DNA from 4 places in the Paenibacillus sp. FW126-R14 genome. Region 4 is predicted to be linked to each of the others. Evidence: riboswitches for the same ligand, from Rfam matches in the RefSeq annotation. Region 4 holds a riboswitch; each other region holds the start of a gene.

Region 1 (3,248 bases), on a different contig from region 4:
GATTACAGAGAGCGACTGTTTATTCTGTATGTGTTTCAGCTGGCCTTCTCCAGCCCTGCGAAAAAGCCGGATCTGCTGCGTACGATCAAAAATTGGCACGCGATCGCAAGCAGCTTTCCGCCTGCTGAAGCTTATATGGACCAAGTCGATTGGCTGCAGCTGCAGCAGGAATACCGCGATACGATCGATTTCCGTAAAATGCTTCAGCTGCTGCCCGGCATTGGCGCCGTCGTTGGGGCTTGGGCCAATTACGGTCTGCTGGAGGAGCTTGGCGTGGCGGGCATGAACAGCTTTCGACTGCGCCGCTTGCACGATAAAGCGAGGTCAGGGGCTTAGGAGGCCACCGGCCGAACCCCCCGCCTGCCCGCGCCGCAGCTCATGTCCGTATCCCGTCCGTATCCCGCCTGTATCCCGTCTGTATCCCGTCTGTATCCCGTCCGAATCCCATCCGAATCCCACGTCCATAGCCGCAGTGCAGCCATTCCCGTATCCACACCTGTACCCCGCCTCCACAGCCCACCACCCCTCTGCCCTTTTTGGCCTTGCCAGGGCATATTTCGGTGATTTTTTGCGAGGGCGCTCATATACTAATACAAGAGCAAACCATGCAGTGCATCCTGATTAACTATGTGATTTTTTTCACATGACAACCTTGTGTGGTTTGGTAGATGATTAATCGGAGGAGAGGGTTCGGATGAGTAAACCGAAGGTGGTTATTCTGGGTGCAGGCTACGGAGGGATTGTAACGGCAATAAGGCTGCAGAAGCTGATCAAATCAGGCGAAGCGGCTGTTACGCTGGTGAACAAACACGATTATCATTACATGACGACGCATCTGCATATGCCGGCAGCCGGCACCGATCATCATGAAAATGCGCGTGTAGCGATCAGTGAGCTGATTGACGAGCGGAAAATTCATTTTATTAAGGCGACGGTTCGGCAGATTTTGCCTGAAGAGAAGAAGGTGATTCTCACCGATGAAGTTCTCACTTACGATTACCTCGTTGTGGGGCTTGGAAGTGAGACGGAAACCTTCGGCATTCCGGGACTGCGGGAGCATGCCATGTCGATCAACAGCATTAACAGCGTCCGGTTCATCCGCCAGCATACCCAATATATGTTCGCTAAATATAAATTGGATTCCAAACATAAGGAATATTTGACCTTCGTCGTCGGGGGCGCGGGGTTCACCGGAACGGAGTTTGTCGGCGAATTGGCCGACCGGGTGCCTGATCTTTGCCGAACGTTTGATGTCGATCCGTCGCTTGTGCAGATCATTAATATCGAAGCGTCGTCCACCGCTCTGCCGCCCGGTCTGCCTAACGACCTCGTGGAATACGGCATGGAAGTAATGCGCCGCAAAGGGGTTCAGTATAAATTATCTACGGCAATTAAGGCTTGCGACCCTGACGGCGTCCTGTTGGGGGACGGTCAATTCATTCGTGCGGGCACCGTTATTTGGTCGGGGGGCGTTCGCGGGAATTCCTTGCTGCAGGAAGCGGGCTTCCACGTTCAGCGCGGCAGGGTCAAAGTGGATGACTACTTGCGTTCCTTGCAGTTCCCTGATGTGTTTATAACGGGGGATTGCTCCATTGTCATGAGCCCGGAAGGCACCCCATACCCGGCGAATGCCCAAATTGCCGTTCAACAGGGCTATAATACGGCGAGAAACGTGATCCATAGCCTGAGGGGGAACCCGCTAAGACCTTTTGCCTATGATTACAAAGGGACGGTCGCCTCGCTGGGGCGCGGAGAAGCGATCGGTATCCTGAAGGTCAAGAAAGTGAAAGGCAAATGGGCCGCTTTTCTCAAAAAAATAATCGATGCCCGCTATCTATTTCTGATCGGCGGCATTCCGCTGGTATGGAAAAAGATGATTTTTAAGCAAAAACAAGCCACAAGGAATCGTCATGTAAGAAATTAATTTTGCCAAAATACCCCAAAACCCAAGGAATCAGACAAAAGGCTAGATAATCAGAGATTCTGAAAGGATTAGGCCATTGTAAGCGAATTATTAAATGAATGCGGGGAGGGAATAATCTTTTTTAAGATTTTTCTCTCCTTTACTATGTGCGAATAAGAGAGTAGTATCAACTCGTACGTTAACAGTTGAATATTTCGCTTAATTTTCTTAACGGAAAAGCGGGGGAACCACAGGTTTCAACGGGGTGAGTAAGATCCGTCGCGTCGCACGCGGCCATGATCTTTAGGGCAGATTTCTCGCAGCCCGAACCCGTCAGCTAACCTCGTAAGCGATCGTGAGAAAGGAGAACATGTGGCTAAGCACAAGGTCTATCCTTGTGTTTTTTTGCGCCCAAAAAGGGGAAATCAAGCTGAAAACTAGGTTATTTGGGGGAATTTCACAGCATGACAAGTGACTCATTGAAAAAGATTGTATTCGGCAAACCGCTGAAATCGGCGGAGCTGGAATCTGAGAAAATGCAGGTATGGAAGGCTCTGCCCATCCTATCTTCGGATGCCCTGTCTTCGGTGGCCTATGGCACGGAGCAGATTTTGCTGGAGCTTGCGACTGTTGGAGTCGCCGCTTTTGCTTTCTCACTGCCGATTGCAATCTCGATTATTGCTTTAATCATGCTTCTTGTTTTGAGCTATCGCCAAGTGATTGAAGCCTACCCGATGGGTGGCGGAGCCTACATGGTGGCGAAGGAAAATTTGGGTATGATGTGGGGAAGACTCACAGGGGTTTCACTGCTTATAGATTATACGTTAACCGTTGCGGTTTCGATTTCGGCAGGCGTGCAGGCGATAACGTCGGCTTTCCCTGCTACCGTGCCATATATTGTTCCTATTGCTTTAGTCCTTGTCTGGGTGATGGTTTGGCTGAATTTGCGGGGCACGTCCGAGTCGGGGACCGTGTTCGCGATTCCAACGTACTTTTTTATCCTATGTATTCTACTGCTGATCGGCAAAGGGATTTTCGATATGCTGACAGGTTCGATGAACCTGCATGCCGCCGAGTTTGTTCCGGGCTCGATGACGGGCTCACTGACGTTATTCGTCATTCTAAAAGCCTTCTCATCCGGCTGCTCGGCCGTGACAGGGATTGAGGCCATTTCGGATGCGGTGCCTCACTTCCGCTCTCCTTCCGTCAAAAATGCCAAAAAAACGCTGGCATCCCTCGGCACGCTGCTGGCCATCGTCTTCGGCGGCGTCACCCTGCTGAGCTTAGGCTATGGGATCGCACCTGACCCGCATGGCCATACCTCGGTCTTGTCGATGGTTACGGA
Region 2 (3,248 bases), on a different contig from region 4:
CAGGAGACATAAGGCTGCGCTCATCTGGAACTGCATCCCGCTATTATGGGTATTGCCTCTGGGTGGATTCTTTCTATTCGTAAATCTAACCTAATGGCGTAATGATGATTTTGGTTTTCAGTTCCAACCTTTAGCGACGGCGGGTTTCTTTCTGTTCAAAAATCGGTAGAGAAACCCCCTCTCCTTTTTCCGTTTGAGAGTGAGTTTAATCCCTTCAATGAGCAGCATTGATCTCAGTTCGTCGCGACGATTCAGCGTGTGCAATCGCTTGATAAATTGCTTGTCCATGTCGAACATCCCTCCCATTCATCTACTTCCATTATAAATGGGCTTTATCCATTTGGTTGTCACTTTATAGAGGGATGTTTTCACTTGTTTTGTCGAAAATGGAACACGCGGGTCGCGATTTCCTCGAAGTCCCTATAGGCAGACAGAGCACTGTGCAGTATGATCTAACGTAGGGTGATTATACATGTTCATTGCTCCTATGCTTCTGCATGACGCCAAAGATAATAGACCTTATAATAGTAAACATCTTGTGGCAGAAATTAAATTAGATGGTCTTAGATGTATTCTTTCAAATATGGATAAGCTATATGTATATACGAAAGACAAATTGCTGGTTACTCATAAATTTCCGGAGTTGTTCCAGTGTCCGCTGCCTGAAGGAACGATTTTAGACGGTGAATTGGTTATTTTGGACGATCAAGGGAAGCCGGATTTTGAAGCGATGTCAGCCAGATTTTTATCGCCGACAGACAAGACGCCTGTTATATTTTATGCATTTGATATTTTAAAATACAAGGGAATTGATGTCACCGGATTATCCTTGCTTAAACGTAAGGAACTGTTGGATCAAGCTTTTATTGAAAATGCCAATTATAAAAAAGTGCAGGTGTATGAAGGCAAAGCCGTTGATTATTTTGAGCAAATCCGCCAGCGCGGGCTTGAAGGCATCGTCCTGAAATCGAAGAAAGAGACTTTCAAGTACGAAGTCAATAAACGTTCCAAACAGTGGCAGAAGGTGATCAACTGGACGTATGCGGATGTGTACATTTCGGGCTACCGGAAAAATAATTTTGCTTTACTAGCCTCGATTGATTCGGCGGACGGATCGAAAATCCCCGTTGGCGTGATTGAAACAGGCGTAACGTCTATGCATCAAATGGCGTTGGATGGTGTCAAACAGCGCTTGGTTTTCAAAGAAGACAACCATTTTGCTTATATGGAACCGCGGCTGATGGCCAAAATTAAAACGCGAAACTGGACGAAAAGCGGAAGACTCCGTTCGCCGGTTTTTATGGATTTCGTCAGGCAGATATGAAAAAAAGACTGGATCACCATGGAGGAAGTGGTGACTCAGTCTTTTTGCCTTTTAACGTCGGAAATTGGTGCTGCCGCTTAGCTGCTGTTCGGCGATTTGAACCAGTCGTCTCGTAATGTGTCCGCCGATTGCTCCGGTATCACGAGTAGCCATGTAACCGTAATAACCGTCCTGAGGAATCTGAATACCTAGTTCCTGAGCGACTTCGTATTTCATTTGCTCAAGAGCTGATCTTGCTTGTTGTACGACTAAGGAATTGCTGCTTCTACTGCTAGACATTTGATTCACTCCTTTATTTGGTGTATGAGTATTTTGTGGAAGTTCTGGTTTTTTATGCATACGTATTGGAAATTTTTTTCCGGTAGCAGTCTCAATACCGGAACCGAAAGGGTCCGCACCTGCAGCAGTATAAACAGTTGCAAGTCGCTGAAGGGGACGTTCGGCATCTCTGGATTGTATCCGCTTTCATTTGCATTCCATAAGGGTTGGAAAAATTTGAGCCATGTTTTCAGCATGTTCACGTGTTACAATCGGTTAGAACCTTCACAGGATCAAAAAACTCAGAAGGCCGAAGCCTCTTTGGAGGCACGGGGGACCCACTCTTTGGGGTGAAGCCGCATGAAGCGGCCGGGTGATTACTCTTTGACCCGAATCCGACAGCTAACCTCGCAGGCCGCAAAAAGGAGAGATTTATTCAATGAAACGTTACAAAAAGCTAGTGGTTACCGGCGCTATCGGACTGAGCGTCCTTATGGGCACAAGTGCTGCCATGGCCGCATCGGCAACATATACAGTGTCAGGCAATGATACTATGTGGTTAATCTCTAAGAAGTATGGCGTGAGCCTCACATCGCTAATTCAAGCAAATCCTCAGGTTACCAATCCAAACGTGATCTGGTCAGGGATGAAGCTGAACATTCCTGGCACTAACGGCGGTTACCAAGCGCCTGCACCGTCCGCGCCATCTCAGACGGCGCCATCGCAATCGGCCTACGCCAGCCAAGTCGTTACTTTAGTTAACCAGGAACGGGCAAAAGCAGGGCTTAAAGCGCTGACGAGCGATAGCGCGCTGACAGCCATGGCGTTGGACAAGGCGAAAGATATGTACAATAACGGCTACTTCGATCATACGTCGCCGACTTACGGCTCTCCTTTTGATATGATGAGCTCTTATGGCATCCGTTATTCCTATGCCGGCGAGAATATTGCCAAAGGTCAACCTACGCCTCAAGCCGTTATGGACGCGTGGATGAACAGCTCAGGTCACCGTCAAAATATTCTTAGCCCGAACTACACCAAGATCGGTGTTGCCTATTATAACGGCGAATGGGTACAAGAGTTTATCAGCAACTAATTTGATTCATTTGCAGCCCTTAGACTTCCCGGATGGGAACGCTAAGGGCTTTATTTATGTTGTTTCCACTTCGCGATACCCCACATCAGCAGCGGCAGGCTGATTATATGAAGAGGGAACATGATAGGGATTCCAATTTTTTGTGGGAAAAACACCGAACTATCGATGAAATCCCGCGGAATCAAGGCAAGCAGCACCGATACCGGCGCGACGAACAACAGCATTCGCCGCCATTTATGAAGGCCGAACACTTGAGCGGTTCCATACGTACAGACGAACAAGTAGAGCGAGACTTTCGTGAAAACGCTGATGATCCAAATGGCGATAACAAAGGAGTCCAAGTTTTGGAAAAAGTCGAAAAAGGAAATATAACGAACCAAATTGAAATAGGGATAGGTTTGGCCTGAAGCAGAGAGGTGTCCGAAGATGGAAACGATCAGGAAGGTCGAAACGCTGGTTAACAAACCCGCTGAGGCTACGCCGAATAAAGCTGGCTTCACCCCGGTTTTGGGCTTCGCAACGAAGCCCATGACGACGAGAAGTAGGATGCAATCCCCAAGAAACGTTGCG
Region 3 (3,248 bases), on a different contig from region 4:
CGCCTTTATACTCGGCCTGCGCCTGCGTGATAAAGGCATGCTTGCAGCCCGGCACCTTGGCGGCCACAATCTTCCGAATCCGCTCGCCTGCGTGATCCGGGTCGGTGAAAATAATGACGCCTCTGCGCTGCTGTGCGAGGGCTATCCGCTTCAATACGGCTTGCCCGATGGCGGAGCCGCCCGTCTCTATTGTATCCGCCTCGACCGCTCGGCGAATGGCGGCCGTATCGTCCTTGCCTTCAACGACGATGACTTCTTTCATCATAAATGAGTTCCCTTCCCAGTACGCAGAAAAAGAAGAGGGAACCCCTCTTCTTTCGCCCAGGCTGCTTGCCCGGTGACGTATAATGACATTGTTCCCGCTGAAACTAACGTTTACACGTTAATTTTCAGACGGCTTCTTCGGTCCTACAACATAGACCGTATACCCCTGTTTTGTTCCGAATTTATTGGCATAGCCGTGATCTTCAAAATATACATCAATCATTTGGCCTTTCACACCGCTGCCGATATCTTCAGCACGGCGGAAGCCGACACCCTCAATGTAAACCCACCATCCCAGCGGGATGACTTTCGGATCAACCGCAATCGTTCTGCCTTCCGTTACCGTTGTTCCCGTATACGTCTTCCCGTATCCAGGAGATCCTTCGGACTTCCCTGTCGAATCGGCTCCCGCCGAATAGGCCGTTAGCTTCACATTCTTCAGAATTTGTTTATACCCGAACGTAACGCCATTCTTAGAGATCTCATCCACGCTCGGAGATGAGGCCGACAATGTCACAACAGGGTTCTTCGTGCCAACGGACACGACTTTCTTTATACTTTCCTGTTGTACTTCTTGACCCACTACAGCTTCCGCCACTAGAACGCCATCTTCGTAAGTCTTCTCTTTCTTTTTGACCAGTACGCCCTCTTTACCTTCTTGGATAACTTGCTCTTTGCCTTTGAGCAGCGATGCATCACTTTTCTTTTCCGTATCGAATGCAATCGGCTCTGTTACTTCTTCCGTCTCTTTTTTTACACGGACGATTTTGATTTCATCGCCTGAGCCCAGAGCGGCTGTTGGATCGGGAGTCAGCTTATCGTGTTCCCCCAGTGCAATATGTAAACGTTGCAATGCACTTTCAACCGTTCTTGCAGTTGTGTAAACAGTGGTGGTCTTTCCATCAGCAGTCAATTGAATTGGAGAAGCTTTCTCGATGACGAATTTGTCTCCACCCTTGATTGTCGCCGCAGGGTCTGCAGATATTTCATCGTGTTCACCAATCGTTATGGCTTGTTCATCCAGTAGGCGTTGCAGGACCCATTGCTTCGTGTGCACAACGGTTTCTTGTCCATTCACAACCACGGATACGCTCTTGGTAGCCGTACCGTACAACAACACCAAAAACATGAAAGTCATTGCGATTGAAATTAGAGCCAGGCTTAAAATCAAACGCAAGTTTTCATGCTTCCATCGCAATGCGAAGGACATGCTGGATGATCGTTTTACATGGGTCTCGCTAAAAGAGATACTGCCCACTTCTTCGGTCCTCCTTCAAAGCCTCGCCGCCAGGTTACAGCATGATTAAATTTGACGCGACTAAGGTTTTTAATTTAACTTAACGTGCTTCCATCGACAGCTGCGCTTAAGCTGCTGCGTTCCGGTCGTCCCACCCCGCTTTGCCTATTCAACATTCTATGAGTAGAGATCCTAAAGAAGATAAAAAGCCAGCAAGAAGAGGACTCTTCTCGCCGGCTTAGTTTGCATAGTAAAATACACAAATAGCACACACGACAATCGTTACCTCTCTTACGCTTACGAGGTTAGCTGACGGATTCGGACGTGAGAGTCGCCCTACTCAGACGTAAACTTCCGTTAACGTCCAAGATTCACCCCTGTTACTCACTCTGTTCACTCAGATGCGTCACCCGCTTCTCAAGCTTACAGTGGTTCCCCCGTTCCCTTATTCGGAACTCAGCGAATGGAAAAATGGCAAATTGGTTATTAAGTTATTATGAAAAGTATATTACGCTGTTAATCTCTACCTGTAAAGGGATTAACACCTACTAAAAAGGGCTAAATCGCTTAAAATTAGCTTATTTTTAGAATAAAACCACTTTTTATCTACATTTATCTCACTATAACGTACGAATACTAGGTTTCTTCGTGTTTTCACACCTAAACTAGGCTTCGAAACCAAATTTGTTTATACTTATCATGAAAGAATTCAGTGATTTAATACCAATAATTAGCTATTCAGGGAGGCAATTAGATGGGCCCTATTTTGCAAGTCGATTCTTTATTTGGAGGATATTTACCCACGAAACCGGTTCTCCATGATCTCACGTTTTCGATTCGCCAGGGAGAAATGATGGGTTTGATCGGTTTGAACGGCGCAGGCAAAAGTACGACTATCAAAAACATCCTCGGTCTGCTTCAGCCTCAAAAAGGTTCGATCAAAATCAACGGCTTGACGTTAGCCGAGGATCCGCTTCCTTACCGGGCGACCTACGCTTACGTACCTGAAAGTCCGGAGCTATATGAAGAACTTACGATTCGCGAGCACCTCGAGCTAACGGCCATGGCATACGGCTTGTCCAAAGAAGACTATCTCTCCCGTTCGCAAGCGCTGCTCGTGCAATTTCAGATGGAGGACAAGCTGAACTCCTTCGCCAGCCATTTATCCAAAGGCATGAAACAAAAAGTAATGATTATGAACGCTTTCCTGATCGAACCCTCTTTGTACATCATTGACGAGCCATTTCTCGGACTAGATCCGCTAGCGATTCGCTCACTGCTGGAGCTAATGGTCAAAATGAAGCGAAAAGGCGCGTCATTTCTCATATCCTCGCATATTTTGTCTACGATTGAGAAATATTGCGATAATTACGTCGTCCTGCATAAGGGCCACATGGTCACTCAGGGCGATTTAGTCGAATTGCGTCAGCAAACCGGACTCCAACAGGCGTCACTGGACGACATCTTTTATAAGCTTGTAAAAGGGGATCCGGTATGAAATCGATGGACTTGAATACCCGTGCCCTATGGCAGCAAAGATTTGAACGTTATATGAAAGAATCTATGGGCTATCTGCAGTATGCGGCGCGCAGCAACTTTTTCGGCTTCCTGTTATTTCTTGTCATTCTTTCTTCCTATTATTATGCAAAAATATTACAGCGGCTTCCGACAGATTACCCTTATTTGTGGATCGTCCTTCTGCTTCTCGTTCCTCTGTTGTCATCCAGTCCAATCCGCACCTTAGCCA
Region 4 (3,248 bases):
GCCGGTGGAGTCCAGCTATATCACATCTCCCAGCGCGCTCCGGCAAAATGCATGGGACTATACCGGACATGATCAATATGCTGAAAATGTGTATACAAGGGGCAAGCTCGTGCTCAAGGAAATCGAGAAGCAGGTTGGCGCCAAAACGATGGATCGCATCATGCGCACTTATTTTCAGAAGTGGGAATTCAAGCATCCTTCTACCAAGGACTTTCAGAACGTTGTCGAGGAAGTAACCAAAACCAATTGGGACGGCTTCTTCAACGAATATGTCTACGGCTCGATGATGATGGATTACTCTGTTGAGAGCATCCGTGTGAAAGCCACTGGCAGCAAAGGGACAGGGCCTTACGAGAGTACAATCCTCATCGCCAAACGCGGCGGAAATTCGCCGGAAGTGCCGATCCAGTTCCATTTCGCTGACGGCACCGTACTCGATAAAACATGGGACGGCAAAGAAAGCAGCATCGAATTCAAGCTAACCCAAGCGACGCCTGTCGACTGGGTACGTATCGATCCGCACTACTCGCTCATTCTCGAAAACAAACATATTAATAACTTTATGAAAACGGAAGTAGATACCAAGTGGAAAATCCGCTGGAATCTCGGCATTATTCAGTTCCTGCAAGCTATTTTCGGGTGGGTCGCCTGGTAGGCGCCCACTCAGGCCTATGCTTACGAAGATAGTTAAACTCTTAGGAGGGACACCCATGACAACCTATCTCAAATCCGGCTTTAGGGCGGCTCTGCGGCAGCCCTTCGCTACGATCGTCTTATTCATGTACCAGATGTGCTGGGGCATCCTTCTCTATAAGCTTGTGCAAGGGGTGCTCGTCCCGCTCATGCACCGCTATCCGGGCGGCGACCAGCCGAAGGAGGCGCTCCGGCTTTTTCTCGCCGAGAGCCAGTTCCAGCTGCTCAAAACGGATCTCAGCCATCGCTATTTGTGGTGGCTGGCTGCACTGCTCCTGGCTCGCATGCTGCTCACTCCGGTAATGAACAGCGGTGTCTACTATTCCCTCACACATTCCGAGCAAAATGCCGGCTATCGCTTCGTACGCGGAGTTAAGGAACTGACGCTTCCCTTCCTCCTCACCTACATCGTCCGAATCGCCTTGTCCCTACTGCCGCTCATCTGGGCGCTGCCCAAAGCGCAGAAGATGTTCGAACACAGTACATCCTATGAACAGGCCTCCCTGGATTTACTGCCTTGGCTGATGGGCTTCCTGGTTTATGGCTTCCTGCTTCATCTTCTCTTTATGTATGTGCAATTCGCCATTGCCGCACACCTCGGCATTTTATCCACCGTCATTACATTCTTCCGGTTCTCGTTTCCGATCATCGGCCTTTCTCTTATTCTTTTGCTCAGTTCGGGACTTTTGACAGGGATTACAGTCACTGCGACCTACATCTGGGCAGGACTGTTAGCGCTAATCATTTATCAGCTTTTCCCGCTTTTCCATATTTTCCTGCAAATGTGGGCGATAACCTCGCAATTTCAGCTTCTTTCCGCCAAAATGAACCCCTAATAAATAATAAATAAAGCTAGATATGGTTTATATTTGTTCAATCCCCTTGCAAAAGGGGATTTTTTTGTCTGGAAAGCGAACGATAGCACATTTTTCCGGCCCAAATTGCGCTCTAAAGGAGGAATTTCGATGTTTATGACGAATTACAGTGATTAGCATTAAAAAACCAAATATTTCATGCCGAATTCCTCATTTCTTGGGGAAACGGGGGAACCACTCCGGGTGAATTGATCTTGCAAGACAGGGATCATAGGGAACCTTCAACCGAACCCTCCAGCTAACCTCGTAGGCACCGGAAGGAGACAAGCAGTTGAAAAAGGTTGTTGCTCTTTTTTTTAGTCTTGTTTTGTTTTTGAGTGTAGCTTTAGGAAGTGCATCTGCTTCACAATCTAAGTTGGATGAAACGGTTGACGGATTGCTCGGAATTCCGTACAAAGATGCGGGAACGACAACAAAGGGCTTTGATTGCTCTGGGTTTACCTCATACGTTTTCGACCAATTCGGCATTGACCTTCCTCATAGTTCTGCCGCTCAAGATAAAGAGGGCTACTGGATTGACAAAAGTGATCTTCGCAAAGGCGATCTTGTGTTCTTCAACACAGGGGGCAAAGGCATTTCTCACGTTGGTATCTACCTTGGCAACGGTGAATTTATTCATTCCGCTTCCAACGAAGGTATCGTGAAAAACAAGCTAAGCGAATCGTATTACGCGAAGAGGTATGTATCCGCCAGACGTGTTCTGTGGGATGATATCTACAATCAACTAACTGCTGAATCCAAGTAATTTCTTGTACTTATGAATAAAGCCCCGGAAAGCGCCGGCTCGCAAGAGCTGCTCCCAGGGCTTTTATTCATGAGTGCTCATGCTGCCTCATCGACTCGAAGATATAACTTGACATAGCATGTGAGCCGTCCTATAATAGCGGCATTAAGTTTTCTAGGGTTCCGTGGCGCTGCAGCGTCAGTCTGGTCCGAGAGAAAACACACAGCGGATACGCTGTGGTCACGGAGGGAGAAAAGCCCGGGAGTCATATCGCACAGCGATATCGCTTCCGGGCTTTTCTCCTTTTTGCCGCGGCCTTACACCGCATCCAAGCAAACTTCTTAAGGAGTGATTCATTATGGCATGGTTGTATCTCGTCATTGCAGGTGTTTTCGAGGTAGTCTGGGCGATCTCATTGAAATTTTCCAATGGTTTTACCCGACTGATTCCGTCCGGAGTAACAATTGCCGGCATGGTGATCAGCTTTTATTTTCTCGCCATAGCAACGAAAACTCTGCCCATCGGCACAGCCTACGCGGCCTGGACAGGAATTGGCGCCGTAGGGGCGATTATTATCGGCACCCTGTTTTTAAATGAGCCCGTCAGTTTGCTGCGCATCCTGTTCATGATTCTCATCTTGGTCGGCGTTCTCGGCCTCAAATTCACATCCGGACACTAGCTACATGAGCTGGCGTTCGCTGCCGTATCTGCGCTTCAACTGGCTTAAGAAGAACTGCAGTGAGAGGAAGAGCAGAGAGAAGCTCGCTCCTACGCTCAAAATAATCCAAGGATGCAGCCTGATGTACCGCGAGCCGTAAGCGATCAGGGAAAGCCATTCTCCCGATGTCGTAATCGTAATGGAATAGCCGGCGTCGCTGTCGCCGATTGTTTCCGTGCCGCCAAGCACAATGTTAAAGACAGCGAGCTGCCCTAGCAGGAAAAGCACCTGCATGAAT

The links. Region 4 has a riboswitch for cyclic di-AMP ahead of AC3WRW_RS13040 (C40 family peptidase). Riboswitches for the same ligand answer to the same signal wherever they lie in the genome.
Region 1: it holds a riboswitch for cyclic di-AMP, as region 4 does, so the genes downstream of both, AC3WRW_RS10815 (APC family permease) here and AC3WRW_RS13040 (C40 family peptidase) in region 4, are expected to answer to the same signal.
Region 2: it holds a riboswitch for cyclic di-AMP, as region 4 does, so the genes downstream of both, AC3WRW_RS21105 (CAP domain-containing protein) here and AC3WRW_RS13040 (C40 family peptidase) in region 4, are expected to answer to the same signal.
Region 3: it holds a riboswitch for cyclic di-AMP, as region 4 does, so the genes downstream of both, AC3WRW_RS22780 (resuscitation-promoting factor) here and AC3WRW_RS13040 (C40 family peptidase) in region 4, are expected to answer to the same signal.

Annotation. Positions count from the first base shown of each region.
Region 1 covers NZ_JBYTBS010000012.1:14,746-17,993, reverse strand. Annotated here, with positions in the region: gene AC3WRW_RS10830 (EcsC family protein) at 1-336, shown strand, start outside; gene AC3WRW_RS10825 (hypothetical protein) at 333-494, opposite strand; gene AC3WRW_RS10820 (NAD(P)/FAD-dependent oxidoreductase) at 695-1,924, shown strand; cyclic di-AMP (ydaO/yuaA leader) riboswitch at 2,110-2,270, shown strand; gene AC3WRW_RS10815 (APC family permease) at 2,368-3,248, shown strand, end outside.
Region 2 covers NZ_JBYTBS010000036.1:51,221-54,468, forward strand. Annotated here, with positions in the region: gene AC3WRW_RS21085 (hypothetical protein) at 1-94, shown strand, start outside; gene AC3WRW_RS21090 (hypothetical protein) at 118-288, opposite strand; gene AC3WRW_RS21095 (ATP-dependent DNA ligase) at 488-1,324, shown strand; gene AC3WRW_RS21100 (alpha/beta-type small acid-soluble spore protein) at 1,376-1,603, opposite strand; cyclic di-AMP (ydaO/yuaA leader) riboswitch at 1,881-2,014, shown strand; gene AC3WRW_RS21105 (CAP domain-containing protein) at 2,022-2,678, shown strand; gene AC3WRW_RS21110 (GerAB/ArcD/ProY family transporter) at 2,729-3,248, opposite strand, start outside.
Region 3 covers NZ_JBYTBS010000041.1:51,817-55,064, forward strand. Annotated here, with positions in the region: gene rnmV (ribonuclease M5) at 1-265, opposite strand, end outside; gene AC3WRW_RS22780 (resuscitation-promoting factor) at 383-1,474, opposite strand; cyclic di-AMP (ydaO/yuaA leader) riboswitch at 1,781-1,973, opposite strand; gene AC3WRW_RS22785 (ABC transporter ATP-binding protein) at 2,256-2,999, shown strand; gene AC3WRW_RS22790 (ABC transporter permease) at 2,996-3,248, shown strand, end outside.
Region 4 covers NZ_JBYTBS010000016.1:92,732-95,979, reverse strand. Annotated here, with positions in the region: gene AC3WRW_RS13050 (M1 family metallopeptidase) at 1-655, shown strand, start outside; gene AC3WRW_RS13045 (hypothetical protein) at 711-1,529, shown strand; cyclic di-AMP (ydaO/yuaA leader) riboswitch at 1,698-1,836, shown strand; gene AC3WRW_RS13040 (C40 family peptidase) at 1,840-2,313, shown strand; guanidine-I (ykkC/yxkD leader) riboswitch at 2,456-2,559, shown strand; gene AC3WRW_RS13035 (DMT family transporter) at 2,651-2,971, shown strand; gene AC3WRW_RS13030 (hypothetical protein) at 2,972-3,248, opposite strand, start outside.